3 regions of the Streptomyces venetus genome follow, and region 3 is predicted to be linked to each of the others. Evidence: riboswitches for the same ligand, from Rfam matches in the RefSeq annotation. Region 3 holds a riboswitch; each other region holds the start of a gene.
The links. A riboswitch is a leader RNA that binds a small molecule or an ion and turns the genes downstream of it on or off. The one in region 3 is predicted to bind cyclic di-AMP.
Positions count from the first base shown of each region.

Region 1 (5,838 bases), on a different contig from region 3:
CTTGCCGGTGACCTTGTCGCCGAGCGAGTTCATGAAGCCGCCGAGGTCGCCGCCGGCCCCGCCGGAGGGCACGCCCTCGCCGCCGGTGTCGAGGACGGCTATGGCGTTCCAGCCCTCGCCGAGGGTCTTCACGCCGTCCAGACCGCCGGCGCCCTTGCCCAAGTCCTCCCCGGCCTTCGGGGCGTGCCGGGTGTGCTTGCGCGCCCCGGCCTCGGCGGAGGCCTTCTCCTCGATGGCCTTCTTCTCGATGGCCTTCTCCTCGGTGACCTTCGCACCCTTCGGCGGGGTGAAGTCGAAGGTCGACGCGGCCGGCCGGTCGAAGCTCACCTGGGTGAAGCCCGCGTCGACGACGGCGGCACCACCGCTCGCCGGAGTCAGCGTGAACTTCAGCGGCGTACCCGTCTTCGCGTCCACCGCCACGGTGACCGCGCCGACCGTGGAGCCGGACTGCTTCGGCTTGATGAGCAGCTTGTAGGCGTCCCGGCCGGCGACCTGGGCGGTGCCGTCCACCGTCACGGAGGTCGTGTCGTCGACGGCCTTCAGGGCCTCTTCGGCGAAGTCCTTCGGCGTGGCCGGCGGCTGCCCCTTCTCGTGCTCCGGGCTCTGCGCGGCGGTGCCGTGGTAGACCTCGTTCGACTTGCTGTCGTAGCCCCAGACGTCCTTGCCGTTGTGGACGAGGCTGTACTCGGCGGCGTTCTCCAGCAGCGACAGCTTCTGCTTGTCCGGGCCGTCGAGCGCGACGCGCAGGGTGTGCGTGCCGGAGGCGAGTTCCGTGAGCTTGGACGTCGGGTCGGCGGAGGAACCGCCCTCGTCCGGGCTGGCCGCACCGGACATCAGGCTGCTCTCCAGCCCGCCGAGGTCCGGCAGTCCGAGATCCGTGCTGATCTTCACCGTGCCGGACAGCTGCTGCACGTCCGACTTCGCGATCTTCTCGATGAGCTGCTGCGCCGTGATCTTCGGGAGGTCGGGATCGCCCGAGTCGGCGAGTGCGGGGACCAGGCCGATCGTCGCGGCCGCCACCCCCATCACCGTGACCGGGACGACGTAGCGCGCGGCTTTGCGCCGCCCGGAGCGCTGCTCGTCGCCCTCCCCGGCGGTCGTGTTCTCGTCGGATGCGTACGGTGCCATGTGTGCCCTACCTCCGTGGTCGGCGGCGGCTGTCCGTGTCGTCCACGCACTCGTCCCTGAGCCGCCATTCTCACCCGAACAGGTGAGGAGTGGTGTTCTTCCGTGGTCTCCATCTGACCAAATCGGCCGGGGAGATACGTCAGACCGCGGGCTCAACTCCACGTACTGCTGGGGTATGACACGGAGGGGCTGCCTCTCCCCCGACCCGTAAGGGACGGGGGCGGACCAGGACTACCCGGCGCGGTGCACCACGGCGTCGCTCAGCTCCACGAGAGCCGCCTTCGCGGCGCACTCCGGCAGGGGCGCCAGGGCCGAGCGGGCGTCCTGGGCGTAGCGGACGGTGTCCCGCCGGGCCTGTTCCAGCGCGGGGTGGGCCCGCAGCAGGCGCAGGGCCTCGGCGTGCCGGACGTCGTCGGTGAGGTCGGAGTCCAGCAGCTCGCACAGGGCGATGTCGTCCGCGAGCCCGAGCCGGGCCGCCCGCTCGCGCAGCCGCAGCACCGGCATCGTGGGGATGCCCTCGCGCAGATCGGTGCCGGGCGTCTTGCCGGACTCGTGGGAGTCGGAGGCGATGTCCAGGACGTCGTCCGCGAGCTGGAAGGCGACGCCGAGCCGCTCGCCGTACTGGGTCAGCACGTCCACGACCGTCTCGTCGGCGCCGGACATCATCGCGCCGAACCGGCACGACACGGCCACCAGCGAACCGGTCTTGCCGCCCAGCACGTCCAGATAGTGCTCGACGGGGTCGCGGCCGTCCTGCGGTCCGGCCGTCTCCAGGATCTGCCCGGTCACCAGCCGTTCGAACGCCTCGGCCTGCACGCGGACCGCCTCCGGGCCGAGGTCGGCCAGGGTGTGCGAGGCGCGGGCGAAGAGGAAGTCGCCGGTGAGGACCGCGACGGAGTTGCCCCAGCGGGTGTTGGCGCTCGCCACCCCGCGGCGCACCGTCGCCTCGTCCATCACGTCGTCGTGGTACAGCGTGGCGAGGTGGGTCAGCTCGACCACGACGGCCGACGGCACGATACCGGGCGCGTACGGGTCACCGAACTGGGCGGAGAGCATCACGAGCAGCGGACGGAACCGCTTGCCTCCGGCCCGCACCAGGTGCTGGGCGGCCTCCGTGATGAAGGGCACCTCACTCTTGGTGGCCTCGAACAAGCCTTCCTCGACAGCCGCCAACCCGGCCTGGACATCGGCTTCCAGAGCCTGGTCCCGCACGCTCAGCCCGAACGGCCCGACGTCGGTCACGAGGGGTCTCCTGTCTGCTGTGTCTGCCGGTGATTACGCGGATTGTCGATAGGTCGCTGCCCTCACTCGAGTCAGCGTATCCGGTCACGTTTCGATCACTGCCAGCGCCCATGGTTACAGGCCGGGTGGTATCCGATCACGAGCTCCATGTTTTCGATCAGGCCATAAGAACAGACATTTATCGACTTACCGGGAGGTAGCGAGATATACACGATTTGCCAGGTTGCGTAAGCGAATTCCCTTTGCTGGCATTTGCCGCACAGGCTCGTGATCAGTGAGTTCGGTCACGTCGTCCCTTTTTGACACCCCCTCCGACACCAACCCGTACCCCCTTTCGCCAAAAGCCAGTTGAGCCTTGGCTCCCGCAAAGGATCAAGTAGCCCAAACCCCCCAGACCAAGGTCAACCGGCGCGATATGTGACTCCGGTGCTTGTTCCCGGCATGTGCTCTCGCATACGTTCCCGGCTTGTCCGGCGGACCGCCGAATCCTGCCGCCGCCCGGACGCCCCACACACACCGACTCACTCACGCAGGGCAGGAGCGGGGGACCCAGGTAAGTCGCCGGTCCGCACAGCGGACCGGCTCGGGGTGAAGCCGCGTACGGCAGCACGACGCCGTACGCGGCCGGGCACCTCCCGGCCCGAACCCGACAGCTCACCTCGCAGGCGCCGGAGAGGAACATCGTCATGGCCCGACGAGGCAAGCACCGTCGCATCAGAACCAGCCCGCTCACCCGAGGCGTCGTAGCCGTCGGCACCGGCGGAGCGGCACTCACCCTTCCGCTCCTCGGCGCGACGCACGCGAGCGCCGCCGAGCCCCAGAGCGCCCCCGCCGCCGCACAGTCCGTGCGCCAGGCGGCCCAGCCCGCCAAGTCCCTCACCTACACCGTGGTCAAGGGCGACACGCTCTACCGCATCGCGGACAAGTACGACGTGTCGGGCGGCTGGAAGCAGCTCTACAAGGACAACCGCGCCGCCGTCGGCGACAGCCCGAAGCTGATCCACCCGGGCCTGAAGCTGAAGGTGAAGACGGCCAAGGCGGACGCCACCGAGAAGCAGGCGACCAAGTCCTCCGCCCCGGCCAAGCCGGCCACGAAGCCCGCCACGGGCGTCGCCCAGGCCACCCCGGCCTCCGCGAAGACGTACGCGAACAACCTCGACGGGTGGATCCGCGAGGCGCTGGACATCATGGCGCAGAAGGGGATCCCGGGCTCGTACGACGGCATCTACCGCAACATCATGCGTGAGTCGTCCGGCAACCCCCAGGCGATCAACAACTGGGACTCGAACGCCGTCGCGGGCACCCCGTCCAAGGGCCTGCTCCAGGTGATCGACCCGACGTTCGCCGCCTACCACGTGGCCGGCACCTCCTTCGACCCGTACGACCCGGTCGCCAACATCACGGCGGCCTGCAACTACGCGGCTGCCCGCTACGGCTCGATCGACAACGTCAACGGCCCGTACTGATCCGCGCCGCCCAGCAGTCGCTCGAGGACGACGGCGATGCCGTCGTCCTCGTTCGACAGCGTGACCTCGTCGGCCACGGCCTTGAGTTCGGGGTGGGCGTTGGCCATGGCGACGCCGTGGGCGGCCCAGTCGAACATCGGGATGTCGTTGGGCATGTCGCCGAAGGCGATGGTGTCCGCGGGCCGCAGTCCCAGGTGCTCGGCGGCCAGCGCCAGGCCCGTCGCCTTGGTGATGCCGCACGGCTGGAGTTCGACCGTGCCGGGCCCCGACATCGTCACCGTCGCCAGTGAGCCGACCACCGAGCGGGCCGTCGCCGCCAACTCGTCGTCCGACAGCGAGGGATGGCGCAGCAGCACCTTGCTGATCGGCTCGCACCACAGATCCTCCCGCCGCTCGACCCGTACGGCGGGCAGGGTCGGGTGCGGCATGAGATAGCCCGGCTCGATGAGCGTCAGCCCGTCGACCCCGTCCTGGTCGACCGCGGCGTACACCTCCCCCACCTCGGCCTCGATCTTGCCGAGGGCGGTCTCCGCCAGTTCCCGGTCCAGCGTGATGGACCACAGCAGCCGGTCCGCGCCGGCGTCGTACACCTGCGCGCCCTGGCCGCACACCGCGAGCCCCGTGCAGCCGAGGTCGTCGAGGAGCGGCCGCACTCTCGGCGCCGGCCGGCCCGTCACCACGAGGTGCTGGGCGCCGGCGTCCGCCACCCGCGCGAGCACGGCGAGAGACCGGTCCGAGAGGGTGTCGTCGCCGCGCAGCAGCGTCCCGTCCAGGTCGGTGGCGATGAGTGAATATGCGAGGGGTGCGGCCATGATCAGAGAATACGGACAGCGCGCCGGTTCGTTTCATCGCGTGGTGGACACCGATTGCCCGATTGAGGGCCCCTCTGCACCAGTTGGCAACAACATGGTCCGCTACCTACCCGTGAGGCCGTCCCGAGCGGTACCTTCCAAGTGTCCAGGGGGGACTTGATCGGGGGGTCAGGTTGAGCAGAGGGCGCATTCGTGTGGCCGGGGCCGGGGAGCTCGGCGAGGCGGAGAGGGAGCGCTGGCGAGCGCTGCGCGCGGCGTCGGAGGCACCGCGCAACCCTTTCATGGAACCGGAGTTCACCGAGGCCGTGGGCCGGGTGCGGCCACAGGCACGGGTCGCGGTGGTGTACGAGGGTGTGGAGCCGGCCGGCTTCCTGCCCTACGAGCGCGGGCGGTGGGGACAGGGCCGGGCGATCGGACTCGGCGTCTCGGACGCGCAGGGCGCGATCCTGCGGCCGGGGCTGGACCTGGAGACGGGCGAACTGCTGCGGGCCTGCTCGGTGTCCAGCTTCGCCTTCGACAACCTGGAGGCCGAGCAGCGGCTCTTCGTCCGGTACGCGGCGGAGGAGTACGCCACCTTCGTCATCGACGTGGAGAAGGGCTACGAGACCTACGAGTCGGTGCTGCGCGCGCAGTCGCCGAAGTTCCTGAAGACCACCCTGGCCAAGGAGCGCAGGCTGGGGCGGCAGGTCGGCGAGCCGCGGTTCGTGTTCGACGAGCGCGACCCGGCCGCGCTGCGCACGCTCATGGAGTGGAAGTCGGCGCAGTACCGCAGGACGGGCCGCCGGGACCGGTTCGCGCAGGAGTGGATCACCCGGCTCGTGGGCCGGCTGGCCGGGACCCGGGCGCCGGAGTGCAGCGGCACGCTGTCCGTGCTCTACGCGGGTGAGCGGCCCGTCGCCGCGCACTTCGGGCTGCGTTCGGCGTCGGTCCTGGCCTGCTGGTTCCCGGCCTACGACCCGGAGTTCTCGAAGTACTCACCGGGTCTGGTGCTGCATCTGCGCATGGCCGAGGCGGCGGCCGCCGAAGGCATCGGCATGCTCGACCTGGGGCGGGGCGCGGCCGAGTACAAGGACGCGCTGAAGACGGGCGAACTGCCCGTGTACGAGGGCGCGGTGACGCGTCCGGGGGCGGGCGCGGCGCTGCACTGGCTGAGCCGCGAGCCGGCGCGCCGTGCGCACAGCTTCGTGCGC
Region 1 covers NZ_BAABET010000002.1:877,135-882,972, forward strand. Annotated here, with positions in the region: gene ABEA82_RS08960 (LolA family protein) at 1-1,128, opposite strand, end outside; gene ABEA82_RS08965 (polyprenyl synthetase family protein) at 1,360-2,370, opposite strand; cyclic di-AMP (ydaO/yuaA leader) riboswitch at 2,875-3,053, shown strand; gene ABEA82_RS08970 (transglycosylase SLT domain-containing protein) at 3,057-3,836, shown strand; gene ABEA82_RS08975 (HAD family hydrolase) at 3,800-4,648, opposite strand; gene ABEA82_RS08980 (GNAT family N-acetyltransferase) at 4,843-5,838, shown strand, end outside.
Region 1: another riboswitch for cyclic di-AMP. It lies ahead of ABEA82_RS08970 (transglycosylase SLT domain-containing protein); the one in region 3 lies ahead of ABEA82_RS13670 (M23 family metallopeptidase).

Region 2 (5,838 bases), on a different contig from region 3:
GCGCGGGGTGGTCGGCGGGGGCGTTTCCATGACTGTGTTCTGACTGTCTTTCTCTGATCGCCGGCTGGGGGTTCAGGTCACTGACCGGAGGCGTCGGACTTGTCGACGCCGTCCCAGACGTTGAGGTACCAGGGGCGGTCGGCCGCCCCGAGGTCGGTGCGCGACTGCTTCGCCGCGTGCGGGTCGACGACGATGAATCCCGTCTCCCCCGGCATCACGTAGTGCAACCGCTGCCGGATCTGCTGCTCGGCATACGCGTCGTCCTGCCAGCGCGCCTTCTGGTCGCGCAGCCGTTCGACGCGCTGCCGCGCCTGCTGCTGTTCCTTCTGGAGGTCGTCGATCTCGGCGCCCTGCGAGACGTACTCGCGCATCGGGTAGGCGAGCGCCACGATCAGCGAGCACATCACCAGGGCGAGCAGCGCGGCCCGGCCGGTCAGCCGGGAGCGGCGGGCCTGGCGCCGGGTCTGGGAGCGGTAGACCCGGGCCGCGGTCTGCTCTCCGAGCAGCCGGATCCTGGTCGCGGTGGAGAACCGGTCCCGGTCCTTCACGGCCATGTCTGCCCGCCTCCCGCTCACGTCCGATGCGCGTACGTCCCCGCACACGGTACGGGACCGAGTACGGGGACGTACGTACGACGCTTCCTCGCGGGGCCGTGCCTCAGCCCTCGCCGTGCCTACTGGCCGGCGGAGCGGAACCGCGGGAACGCGCTGCGCCCGGCGTACACCGCGGCGTCGTCGAGGATCTCCTCGATGCGCAGCAGCTGGTTGTACTTGGCGACACGCTCGGAGCGGGCCGGGGCGCCGGTCTTGATCTGGCCGCAGTTGGTGGCGACGGCCAGGTCGGCGATGGTGACGTCCTCGGTCTCGCCGGAGCGGTGGGACATCATGCACTTGAAGCCGTTGCGCTGGGCCAGCTCGACGGCGTCCAGGGTCTCGGTGAGCGAACCGATCTGGTTGACCTTGACCAGGAGCGCGTTCGCGGCGTTCTCCTCGATGCCGCGGGCGAGGCGCTCGGGGTTGGTGACGAACAGGTCGTCGCCGACGAGCTGGACCTTGTCACCGAGCTTGTCGGTGATGGTCTTCCAGCCCTCCCAGTCGTCCTCGAACAGCGGGTCCTCGATGGAGACGAGCGGGTACGCGTCGACGAGCTCGGCGTAGTACTCGGTCATCTCGGCGGCGGAGCGGGTCTTGCCCTCGAAGGTGTAGGAGCCGTCCTTGTAGAACTCGGACGCGGCCACGTCGAGGGCGAGGGCGATCTGCTCGCCGGGGGTGTAGCCGGCTTCGTTGATCGCCTCGAGGATGAGGTCGAGGGCCTCGCGGTTGGAGCCGAGGTTCGGGGCGAAGCCGCCCTCGTCGCCGAGGCCGGTGGCCAGGCCCTTGCTCTTCAGGACCTTCTTCAGCGTGTGGTAGACCTCGGCGCCCCAGCGCAGGGCCTCGGAGAACGACTCCGCGCCGATCGGGGCGATCATGAACTCCTGGATGTCCACGTTGGAGTCGGCGTGCGAGCCGCCGTTCAGGATGTTCATCATCGGCACCGGCAGCAGGTGCGCGTTCGGACCGCCCAGGTAGCGGAAGAGCGGCAGGTCGCTGGCCTCGGAGGCGGCGTGGGCGACGGCGAGGGAGACGCCGAGGATGGCGTTGGCGCCGAGGGAGCCCTTGTTGTCGGTGGCGTCCAGGTCGAACATCGCCTGGTCGATCAGGCGCTGCTCGGTGGCGTCGTAACCGACGAGCTCCGGGCCGATCTGCTCGATGACCGCGAGGACGGCCTTCTCCACACCCTTGCCGAGGTAGCGGTTCGAGTCGCCGTCGCGGAGCTCGATGGCCTCGAAGGCGCCCGTGGAGGCGCCGGACGGGACGGCGGCACGACCGGTGCTGCCGTCGTCGAGGCCGACCTCGACCTCGACCGTGGGGTTGCCTCGGGAGTCCAGGATTTCCCGGGCTACGACGACGTCGATGGACGGCACGAGCATCTCCTTCTTGATGTGACGCGGTTACGCGGGCCGCTCGGGCCCAGCGAGGTGCGGGCCGGTGGCTCGCGACATGAGCCTAACCGGCTCGCGGCGATCGGCCACCGGGTCGCCCACCCCATGGACAGAACCGAGAGTAAATTGTTTCCGAACGGAACAAAGCCGGGGCGCAAAGGCCGGCGGAAAAAACCCCGCCCCGGCGCGTACGGGGGAGGACGCACCGGGGCGGGGAGCCCGTGGGGACGGGGGCCGCCCGAGGTGGGCGGGGGCCGCTGCTTACTTCAGGTGCAGCTGCTGGCCCGTGTAGATGAGGTTGGCGTCGTCGATGATGTCCTTGTTCAGCTGGTAGAGCTTCTCCCAGCCGCCCTGGACCTTCTTCTCCTCGGCGATGGAGCTGAGGGTGTCGCCCTTGACGACCTTGTACTCGCCGTCACCCTTCTTGACCTTCTTGCCGGTCGGGGTGGTGACGGTCTTCTTGGCGGCCGGGCGCTCGTCGGAGCGGGAGGCCGGCTGCTGCTGGGTCTCGCGGGACTCGGTGCTCTGCTGCTGGCTCTGCTGCGAGGAGCTGCCGGAGTCGCTCGAGGAGCCGCCGCCGGTGGAGGCGCCCGACAGGCCCTTGCCGCAGACCGGCCAGGCGCCCTTGCCCTGGCTCGCCAGGACCTTCTCGGCGACCTGGATCTGCTGGTCCTTGCTGGCCTGGTCGGCGGTCGAGGCGTACTGGGTGCCGCCGTACGCGGACCAGGTGGAGGCGGAGAACTGCAGACCGCCGTAGTAGCCGTTGCCGGTGTTGATGGACCAGTTGCCGCCGGACTCGCACTGGGCGACGGTGTCCCACTCGGAGGTGGTGGCGGCGGAGGCGGTGCCGGTCGCCATCAGCGGGGCGGCGACGGCGGCGCCGGTGACACCGGCGACGGCGATGGCACGGCTGGCCTTGGACGGACGGCGGTGCTTGCCCTTGCTGGAAAACAGCATGGAGAGATCCCCTCACCGACGCCTGCGAGGTGAGCTGTCGGGTTCGGGCCGGTTGAGTTGCCCGGCCGCGCCCCTCCCGGGACACGGCTTCACCCCTAGCCCTTCCGGCACAAGTGGCCGGTCGGGCACCTACCTTGGGTCCCCCGCTCCTGCCTACGGCGCTTGACGCGACGACTGTTCCCGTACGGCCGCTGGCAGGATTCGGCGTTGCGGCAGCCGGGGCTCGTGGTGACGAGCGGTCACGACGTTAGGCACGGGATCCGCGGAATTTCAAAGACGATCAAGGCTTCTGAGATCTATCTCTCACGGACCCCAAACGGGACATTCGCCGCGAACCATGACGCGAACTCGTGGGGTTACGGGGTGACTTCCGCCCCCGTTTCCGCACTGCCCGAACAGCTACTTCTCGTCCGCTTCGCCCTCCACCGCGAGCTTCTCACCGGGACGGATGAGGTTCGGGTCGTCGCCGACGGCCTTCTTGTTGCCGTCGTAGAGCTCGTGCCATCCGCCGCTGATGTCAAGGGAGTCGGCGATGGACCAGAGGCTGTCGCCGACACCCACGATGTAGGCGCCTTCGGAGGCGTCACGGGAACTCTCGGCGCCGCGCGAGGCGTGACGGCCCGTGGACTCGTCCGCACGGCCGCTGTCGGACGTCGAGGTTTCGTCGGCGCTGGGGCCGCGGTGCCTGCCGGAGCCCGTGTCGGCCGGCGCCGAGGAGTCGCCGCCCTGCTTGGAGTCGGACGTGTCACGCTCGGGGGTGGCCGACGGAGAGCTGCCGGGCTGCTGCTTCTGCGACGACTCCCCGGATTCACCCGAATTGCCGGACTTGCCGGTCTCGTCCTTCGAGTCCGACGACGTGTCGGGCGACGACGACGGGGAAGAGGAGGGGTCGTCGGAGGGGGAGGAACCGAGCGAGTCGAGCAGACCGGGCGAGTCCGTCGAACCGGAGGAGTCGGAGGAGGAGTCGGAGGAGTCCGATCCCTTGCCCTGCTCCAGGCCGGAGAGCAGCCCGCAGGTACGCCAGGCGCCGACTCCCTGGTCGGCGAGGATTCTCTCGGCCACGGCTATCTGCTGGGAGCGGCTGGCCAGGTCGGCGCTCGCCGCGTAGTCGAGGCCACCGTTGTTCTCCCAGTCCTCCTGGGAGATCGCGAGGCCGCCGTAGTAGCCGTTGCCGCTGTTCTGGCTCCAGGCGCCGCCGGTCTCACAGTCCGCGACCCGGTCCCAGGTCGTGCCGTCGGCCGCGCTGGCGCCGGAGGCTCCGAGGAGCGGGATCGCGATGGCGGAGCCGGTCACTCCGGCCGCGAGGAGGAGAGCCGGAGCCTGGCGGGGGCGACGGTGCCGACCGTTCCCGGAGAGCATACGGAGACCTTTCGCGAGGGAAGCAGTGACCGGCGCGGCGCAGGTGACCCTGGCGCGCTGATGGGTGAACGTATCGGCAGACGATCACTTGTCACAAGTTCATGCCGCGTAGATCACGTGAAGATCACAGTGCTGATGTTTCGTCACTCTTGGCCGGCGCGAACTCCACCGGCAGCGTGCGCAGCCCGCGCATGATGAGGCCGCCGCGCCATCTCAGCTCGGCCGGATCCACCGCGAGCCGCAGGTCGGGGAGGCGGGTGAGGAGGGTGGCGAGCGCGGTCTGGCCCTCCAGCCGGGCGAGCGGGGCGCCGAGGCAGTAGTGGATGCCGTGGCCGTAGCCGAGGTGCTGGTTGTCGCGGCGGGAGAGATCGAGCACATCCGGGTCCGTGAACCGCTCCGGGTCCCGGTCGGCGGCGGCAAGGACCACGAGGACCGGGTCGCCTGCCGCGATGCGCTGCCCGCCGATGGTGAGCGGCTCGGTGGCGAAGCGCCAGGTGGCGAGCTCGACGGGACCGTCGTAGCGCAGCAGTTCCTCGACGCCGGTCTCCAGGAGCGCGGTGTCGTGGGCGGCCAGGGACCGCTGGAGCCGCTCGCGCTGCTCGGGGTGGGTGAGCAGGGCGTAGGTGCCGTTGCCGATGAGGTTGACGGTCGTCTCGAAACCGGCGAACAGCAGGATGAAGGCCATGGCCGCGGCCTCGTTCTCGGTGAGGTGCTCACCGTGGTCGGAGGCGCGGATGAGCCCGGAGATGAGGTCCTCGCCCGGGGCGGGTTCCGCGGGCAGCGCCTCCCGCTTGCGGTGGATCAGATCGGCGAGGTAGCCGCGCATCTTCTTCACGGACCGCGCCACCCCGCCCCGGGGCCCGCCCTGGTGACGGATCATCATGCCCGCCCAGTCGCGGAAGTCGTCCTGGTCCTCGCGAGGGACGCCGAGCAGGTCGCAGATGGCGTAGATGGGGAGCGGAAACGCGAACTCGTGGATGAGGTCGGCGGACCCCTTCTGCGCGAACCCGTCGATGAGACGGTCGGTCAGCTCCTGCACCCGTGGCGCGAACTCGGCGACCCGGCGGGGTGTGAACGCCTTGGACACCAGCCGCCGCAGCCGGGTGTGGTCCGGCGGGTCGATGTTCAGCAGATGCGTCATCAGCTCGGCCTTGCGCTCGCCGGGGATTCCGGTCTTGCCCTTGGCGTGCGCGGGCTCGGCGTGGTGCGCCGGGTTCTTGGAGAGACGGTGGTCGGCGAGGGTCTGCTTGGCGTCGGCGTACCGCGTGACCAGCCAGGCCTCCACACCGCTGGGAAGCCGCGTCCTGTGGACGGGGCTGTGCTCGCGGAGCCAGGCGTAGGCGGGGTAGGGGTCGCTCGCGAACTCCCAGGTGAAGAGGTCGGGAGCGGCGGGAGTGCTGGGCTGGGGCTGGTCGGTCACTCCTCGACGGTATCCGGCGTGCCGCGGGCCCCCTGCCCGCCCCGGGGCCTGCTCAGCCCTCGGCCTCCCGTATGGCGTCCCGGTACGCGCGGGCCGCCGCCCTCAGGGCCGCCTCCGGGTC
Region 2 covers NZ_BAABET010000005.1:93,452-99,289, forward strand. Annotated here, with positions in the region: gene ABEA82_RS17505 (DUF501 domain-containing protein) at 1-30, opposite strand, end outside; gene ABEA82_RS17510 (FtsB family cell division protein) at 78-554, opposite strand; gene eno (phosphopyruvate hydratase) at 674-1,963, opposite strand; gene ABEA82_RS17520 (transglycosylase family protein) at 2,243-2,938, opposite strand; cyclic di-AMP (ydaO/yuaA leader) riboswitch at 2,943-3,109, opposite strand; gene ABEA82_RS17525 (LysM peptidoglycan-binding domain-containing protein) at 3,338-4,297, opposite strand; gene ABEA82_RS17530 (cytochrome P450 family protein) at 4,422-5,717, opposite strand; gene ABEA82_RS17535 (nucleoside triphosphate pyrophosphohydrolase) at 5,770-5,838, opposite strand, start outside.
Region 2: another riboswitch for cyclic di-AMP. It lies ahead of ABEA82_RS17520 (transglycosylase family protein); the one in region 3 lies ahead of ABEA82_RS13670 (M23 family metallopeptidase).

Region 3 (5,838 bases):
CGATCGTCGCCAACAGCTTCGCGACGAGATGGATAGCGACGGCGACCGCGGACCCGTCCAGCGCCGACACCCTCGGCGCGACCGTGATAGCCCCGGTGGTGGAGGAGACGGCCAAGGCGGCGGCCGTCCTGTTGGTCTTCCTCTTCCGGCGCCGCGACTTCACCGGCATCGTCGACGGGGTCGTGCTGGCCGGTGTGACCGCGACCGGCTTCGCGTTCACGGAGAACATCCTCTACCTGGGCATGGCCTTCGGCACCGACCAGCTCACCGGCCACAGCGGCATCGCCTCCGTCACGGCGGCGACCTTCTTCGTGCGCGTCATCATGTCGCCCTTCGCGCACCCGCTCTTCACCGTGCTGACCGGCATCGGCTTCGGCATCGCCGCGCTCACGGCGGACGGCCGGCCCGTCCGCCGGGTCGCCTTCCCGCTCTCCGGGCTGCTGCTCGCGATGGGCATGCACGCGATGTGGAACGGCTCGTCCTCGTTCGGTGAGTACGGGTTCTTCGCCGTGTACGCGGCGTTCATGGTGCCCATCTTCGGGCTGCTGACCTGGCTGGTGGTCTGGACACGGCAGCGGGAGCTGCGGACCGTGCAGACGGAACTGCCCGCGTACGCCGTGGCCGGGTGGCTGTCCCCGGCGGAGCCGTACGCGCTCGGCTCGATGCGGGCCCGGCGGATCGCCCGCCAGTACGCCCGCCGCCACGCGGGCAGGGCGGCGGCACGGGCGGTGGCGCAGTACGAGGGGTACGCGACGTCCCTGGCGTTCCTCCGGCACCGGGGCCGCAAGGGCCGGACCGGTGGTGCCGACTTCGTCGTCCGGGAACGGGAACTGCTCGACGAGCTGTGGCGGCGCCGGGAGGCCGCCCGCCCCGCGCTGGACCACGCGGCGCGGCTCACGGCCCCTCCGGTCCCGGTGGCGGCACCGCCCTGGCCGGTGTACGGGGCGTACGGGTACAGCCATCCGACGCCGTACCCCGCGTACAACCCGTACCGCTCGTAGCCGGAAAGGCACCGAGCCCGGCCCGGGGCGTTCTCAGGCGGAAGCCTCCGTGAGCCGTCCCACCTCCGCGTCCGTCAGGGTCAGCCGCCCGACCTCCAGCAGCGCGGGCAGCTGCTCCACCGTCCGCGCCGAGGCGATCGGCGCGGCCACCGTGGGCTGGGCGGCGAGCCAGGCCAGGGCGACCGTGGCGACGGGGGCGTCATGGGCCGCGGCGATCTCGTCGAGGGCGTCGAGGACCCGGAGGCCCCGCTCGGTCTCCAGGTGCTTGGCGGCACCGCCCGCCCGCGCGCTCTCGACGGTCGTACCGGGCCGGTACTTGCCCGTGAGGAAGCCGGACGCGAGCGCGTAGTAGGGGACGGCCGCGAGGCCCGCCTGCTCGGCCAGGTCCTGGAGCTCGCCCTCGTAGGTGTCGCGGGAGACCAGGTTGTAGTGGGGCTGGAGGGCCACGTACCGGGCGAGGCGCTCACGGTCGGAGAACTCCAGGGACGCCCGCAGCCGCTCCGCGGAGATGTTGGAGGCCGCGATGTGCCGCACCTTGCCGGCCTTCACCAGTTCGTCGAGCGCGCCGATGATCTCCTCGACCGGCACGTCGGGCCGGTCGAAGTGGGTGTAGTAGAGGTCGATGTAGTCGGTCCGCAGGCGCCGCAGGGAAGCGTCGGCGGCGGCCTTGATGTTGGCGGCGGACAGGCCCTGGAACTCGGGGTGCTGGCCGACCTTGGTGGCGACGACGACGTCGGAGCGGTTGCCGCGCGCCTCGAGCCACTTGCCGAGTATGGTCTCGGACTCGCCGCCCTGGTTGCCGTCGACCCACGCCGAGTAGACGTCGGCGGTGTCGACGAAATTGCCGCCGGCGGCGGTGTACGCGTCGAGGACGGCGAAGGACCGGTCCTCGCCGGCGGTCCAGCCGAAGACGTTGCCGCCGAGGGCGAGCGGGAAGACCTCGAGGTCGGAGGAGCCGAGCTTGCGAAGAGAAGTCATGCTCCACGTCAACGACCGTACGAGAGCGGCTCATTCCGCGTCGGATGCGAAAACCGCGTGAACGCAGTCCCGCGATCGTGAACAACCGAAAACCGGCAGCCCTGACGTCGGGGGGTCGTCATCAGGACCGCCGGTGCTTCAACTGGCGTGCGCTGCTCGGGGGGTGAGGCTCAGGGAGTGAGGCCCTTGCCCCGCAGCCACGCCATCGGGTCGATGCCGCTGGAGGAACCACCGGAGTGGACCTCGAGGTGCAGGTGGGCGCCGGTGACGTTGCCGGTGGCGCCGACGCGGCCGATGACGTCGCCCGTGCTGACCTTCTGCCCGACGCTGACGCCGATGGAGGACTGGTGCGCGTACCAGATCTCCGTGCCGTCATCGAGGGTCAGGACCGTCTTGTAGCCGTAGGAGCCGTTCCAGCCGGCCTCGGTGATGGTGCCGCTGTGCACCGCCTTGATCGGGGTACCCGTGGGCGCGGCGAAGTCCAGACCCGTGTGGTAGCCGGAGGACCAGTAGGCGCCGGCCTGACCGAAGGTGGAGGTGAGGGTGTACGAGGAGGTCGGCAGCGTGAACTGCTTGGCGAGGGCGGCGAGCCGCTCGGCCTCGGCCTTCTTCCGGGCCTCCTCCTCCGCCTTCTTCTTGGCTTCGGCGGCCTTGGCCTTGGCTTCCTGCTCCGCCTTGGCGGCGGCTTCCGCGGCCGCCTTCTCGGCGGCCTTCGCGGCGTCCTGTGCGGCCTTGGTCTCGATCTGCTCCTGCTGGCGCTCGACCTGGGCCATGATCCGGGCGCGCAGCGCCTCGCCGGCGCCGGAGCCGCCCTGGTCGGTCTCGGCGGACGCCGTGGCGAGGTCGCTGAGCGGGGTGGCGGAACCTTCGGGGGTGTCGTCGTCCGAGATGAGGGAACCCACCGAGGGCAGGTCCGGCACGGAGATCGACACCGGCGGCTTGCCGGTCTGGGCGCTGGCGATGCCGCCCGCGCCCACGGCGGCTATGACGCCGACGCCGAGGACGGTGGAGCTGCGGGCGAGTCCTCCGCCGCGCTGCTTGGTGACGCGATGCCGGCCACGGACGGGACGGATGGACTCCGCGGTGGGGTTCCACTCCTGGAACGGGCCCTCGTCGGTGCGGTGACCGCCGAAGCCGAAGGTCTCGGTGTCGCGCTGGTGGGGCGCGGGCGGGGCCGCGGGGGCAGGCCGGTTGGACGCCACGTGGGCGTACTCCTTTCCTTCCTTCTCGCCTACCGGGTTAGCTGACGGGTTCGGAGCAGGAAGGTCTCCTACGCGCGTATACCAACCGTGCTTCCACGGCGATATCCGCCCGATTCACCCCAAGTGGTGGTTCCCCGGTTCCCTTTCGGGATTCGGCGCGTGCGCACGGAGCCGCCTTCTGTGACGGCTGGGACGACCGCGCTGCGTTATCGAACGTTAATAGACGCGCGGTGGGTATTCCAGCGATTCCGCTTGATCATTAACCTTTTTCGCGCGGACTTACCTGCCACGACCAGCTCAAATCGGACGAGTTGGCCGCTCCGCAAGTGATTCACGGGTTTTGACGACGCGTCAGCTGGGCAGCGGAGCGGGGCGGTTCACTCACTGCCCGTGACGATGAAGGCCCGACATGCACCGAGGGCCGGAACCCTTTCGGATTCCGGCCCTCGGCCTTCAGTAGCGGGGACAGGATTTGAACCTGCGACCTCTGGGTTATGAGCCCAGCGAGCTACCGAGCTGCTCCACCCCGCGTCGTTGTGTCTCCAGTGTACGCCATCCGCGGGACCGCTCGCGCACACCCGCCGGTTCAGCTCAGCAGGTGGCGGTTCGGAGCCTTCGCCTGCCCCTCGTACTCAGGCAGGACGACGACCTCCGCTCCCCCGGCCGCCAGGACGCCGCTGCCGTCGGCCCCCGCCACGAAGGTGTCCGGCTCGCGCCAGGCCGTGACGACCCGCCGCACGCCCGCGTCGAGGATCAGCCGGGCGCAGGGTGCGGGGCGGGAGGCGCGGCGGGCGCAGGGCTCCAGGCTGCTGTAGACCGTCGCGCCGGTGAGCCTCGGGTCGGCCGGGTCGGTCTTCGCCAGGGCCGCCTCCTCCGCGTGCACGACCGCGTCGCCGCCCTCGCGGGAGTGGCCGCGGGCCAGTTCCGTACCGTCGGCCGCGACCACCACCGCGCCGACGCTGAACGCCGTGTCCGACGGCGGACACTGCGCGGCCAGTTCGCAGGCGAGGGCGAGCCAGCGGTGGTCGGCGGCGGTGGGGAGGGAGCCGGTGCCCGGGGCGGTCGGCTCGTAGCGCATGAGGACCACGTCCTCGATCCGCCGGGTCTCCAGCAGCCGGAGCCGGCCGGGCGGGTAGCCGCCGGGCCCGAAGAGGCGGGGGGCGTCGGGGTCGCCCACGAAGAGCGGGGCGAGGACCAGCTGGAGTTCGTCGGCGAGGCCCTGGGTGAGCAGTTGGGTGTGGATCAGACCGCCGCCCTCGACCATGAGCCGGCGCACCCCGCGTACGTCGTGCAGGTGGGTGAGGAGGCGCCGCCAGTCGAGGCCGGCGCCGAGCGGGACGACGTCCGCGGCGAGGCCGCGGGCCCGGGCGCGTTCGGCGCCCTCGTCGGTGGTGTAGAGGACCTTCTCGCCGCCGGTGTGCCAGAACCGCGCCTCCGGGTCGAGGTCGCCGGTGCCGCTGACGGTGACCTTCAGCGGGTATTCCGGCAGGCCGGCGGCCGTGCGGGCGGCACGCCGCACGGGTGAGTTGACCAGCAGCCGCGGGTTGTCGGCACGGATGGTCCCCGCGCCGACCAGGATCGCGTCGACGGAGGCCCGGACCTCGTCGACCCGGTCGAAGTCGGCCGGGCTGGACAGGAGCAGGCGTTCGGGGCCGGTGTCGTCCAGGTAGCCGTCGAGGGAGACGGCGGCGGACAGCAGGACGTACGGGTGGGGCATCGACGCGCTCCTCGGCGGCTCGGGTCACGGAGGCGGGGCTGGGCTCGACCGGACTGGAGTGGAGTGGACTGACTGGGCCGGACGGCGGGCTTGGTTCAAGTTTGAAACAAACCTACACTGGTGGCATGACGAATCGCTGGCTCACCCCCGAGGAGCAACGCGCCTGGCGCGCGTACATCGCCGCCTCGCTGCTCCTGGAGGACGCGATCGACCGGCAGCTCCAGCAGGACGCCGGCATGCCCCACCTGTACTACTCCATCCTGTCCGTCCTGTCCGAGTCCCCGGAACGGCGGCTGCGCATGACCGACCTCGCCGAGCGGCTGAAGATCACGCGCAGCCGGCTGACGTACGCGGTGACGCGGCTGGAGAAGGACGGCATGCTGCGGCGCGAGGCCTGCCGGTACGACAAGCGGGGGAGCATCGCGGCCCTGACCGACGAGGGGTTCGCCGTGCTGGAGCGCGCCGCGCCCGGGCATGTCGAGACCGTGCGGAGTTTCCTGTTCGACCGGCTCAGCGAGGAGCAGGTGGGGCAGCTGGAGGAGATCTCCTCGGCGATCGCACAGGGGCTCCAGGAGGACGGGGCGCGTCCGGCGTCGGACGACGTGCCGTGGCGGCGGAGGTCGTCGACGTCCTGTTCGTGAGGCACGTCACAAGACCCTGACGGTCATTGCTTCAAATTTTAAGCAAGAGTAGGGTTCCGATCACGGATCTGCTTCAAATCTGAAGCAGTCCGGCAGACGGCTGTGCAGCCGAACAGGAACGGAACCCGGAGGCCCCGCATGCCCGACACCCCCACCGTCGTCGCCACCCCGCGCTCCCGTGTCCGGGTCCCGCTGCGCTTCCAGGACGGTTACGAGGCCGACGCCGAACTCGTCACCTTCCACGGTCTGGCCGACGGCCAGGAGCACGTGGCCGTCGTCCTGGGCGAGCCCGGCCCGGT
Region 3 covers NZ_BAABET010000003.1:819,580-825,417, reverse strand. Annotated here, with positions in the region: gene ABEA82_RS13680 (PrsW family intramembrane metalloprotease) at 1-1,001, shown strand, start outside; gene ABEA82_RS13675 (aldo/keto reductase) at 1,035-1,979, opposite strand; gene ABEA82_RS13670 (M23 family metallopeptidase) at 2,150-3,181, opposite strand; cyclic di-AMP (ydaO/yuaA leader) riboswitch at 3,193-3,349, opposite strand; tRNA gene ABEA82_RS13665 (tRNA-Met) at 3,639-3,712, opposite strand; gene ABEA82_RS13660 (dihydrofolate reductase family protein) at 3,768-4,898, opposite strand; gene ABEA82_RS13655 (MarR family winged helix-turn-helix transcriptional regulator) at 5,024-5,539, shown strand; gene ABEA82_RS13650 (GTP cyclohydrolase II) at 5,678-5,838, shown strand, end outside.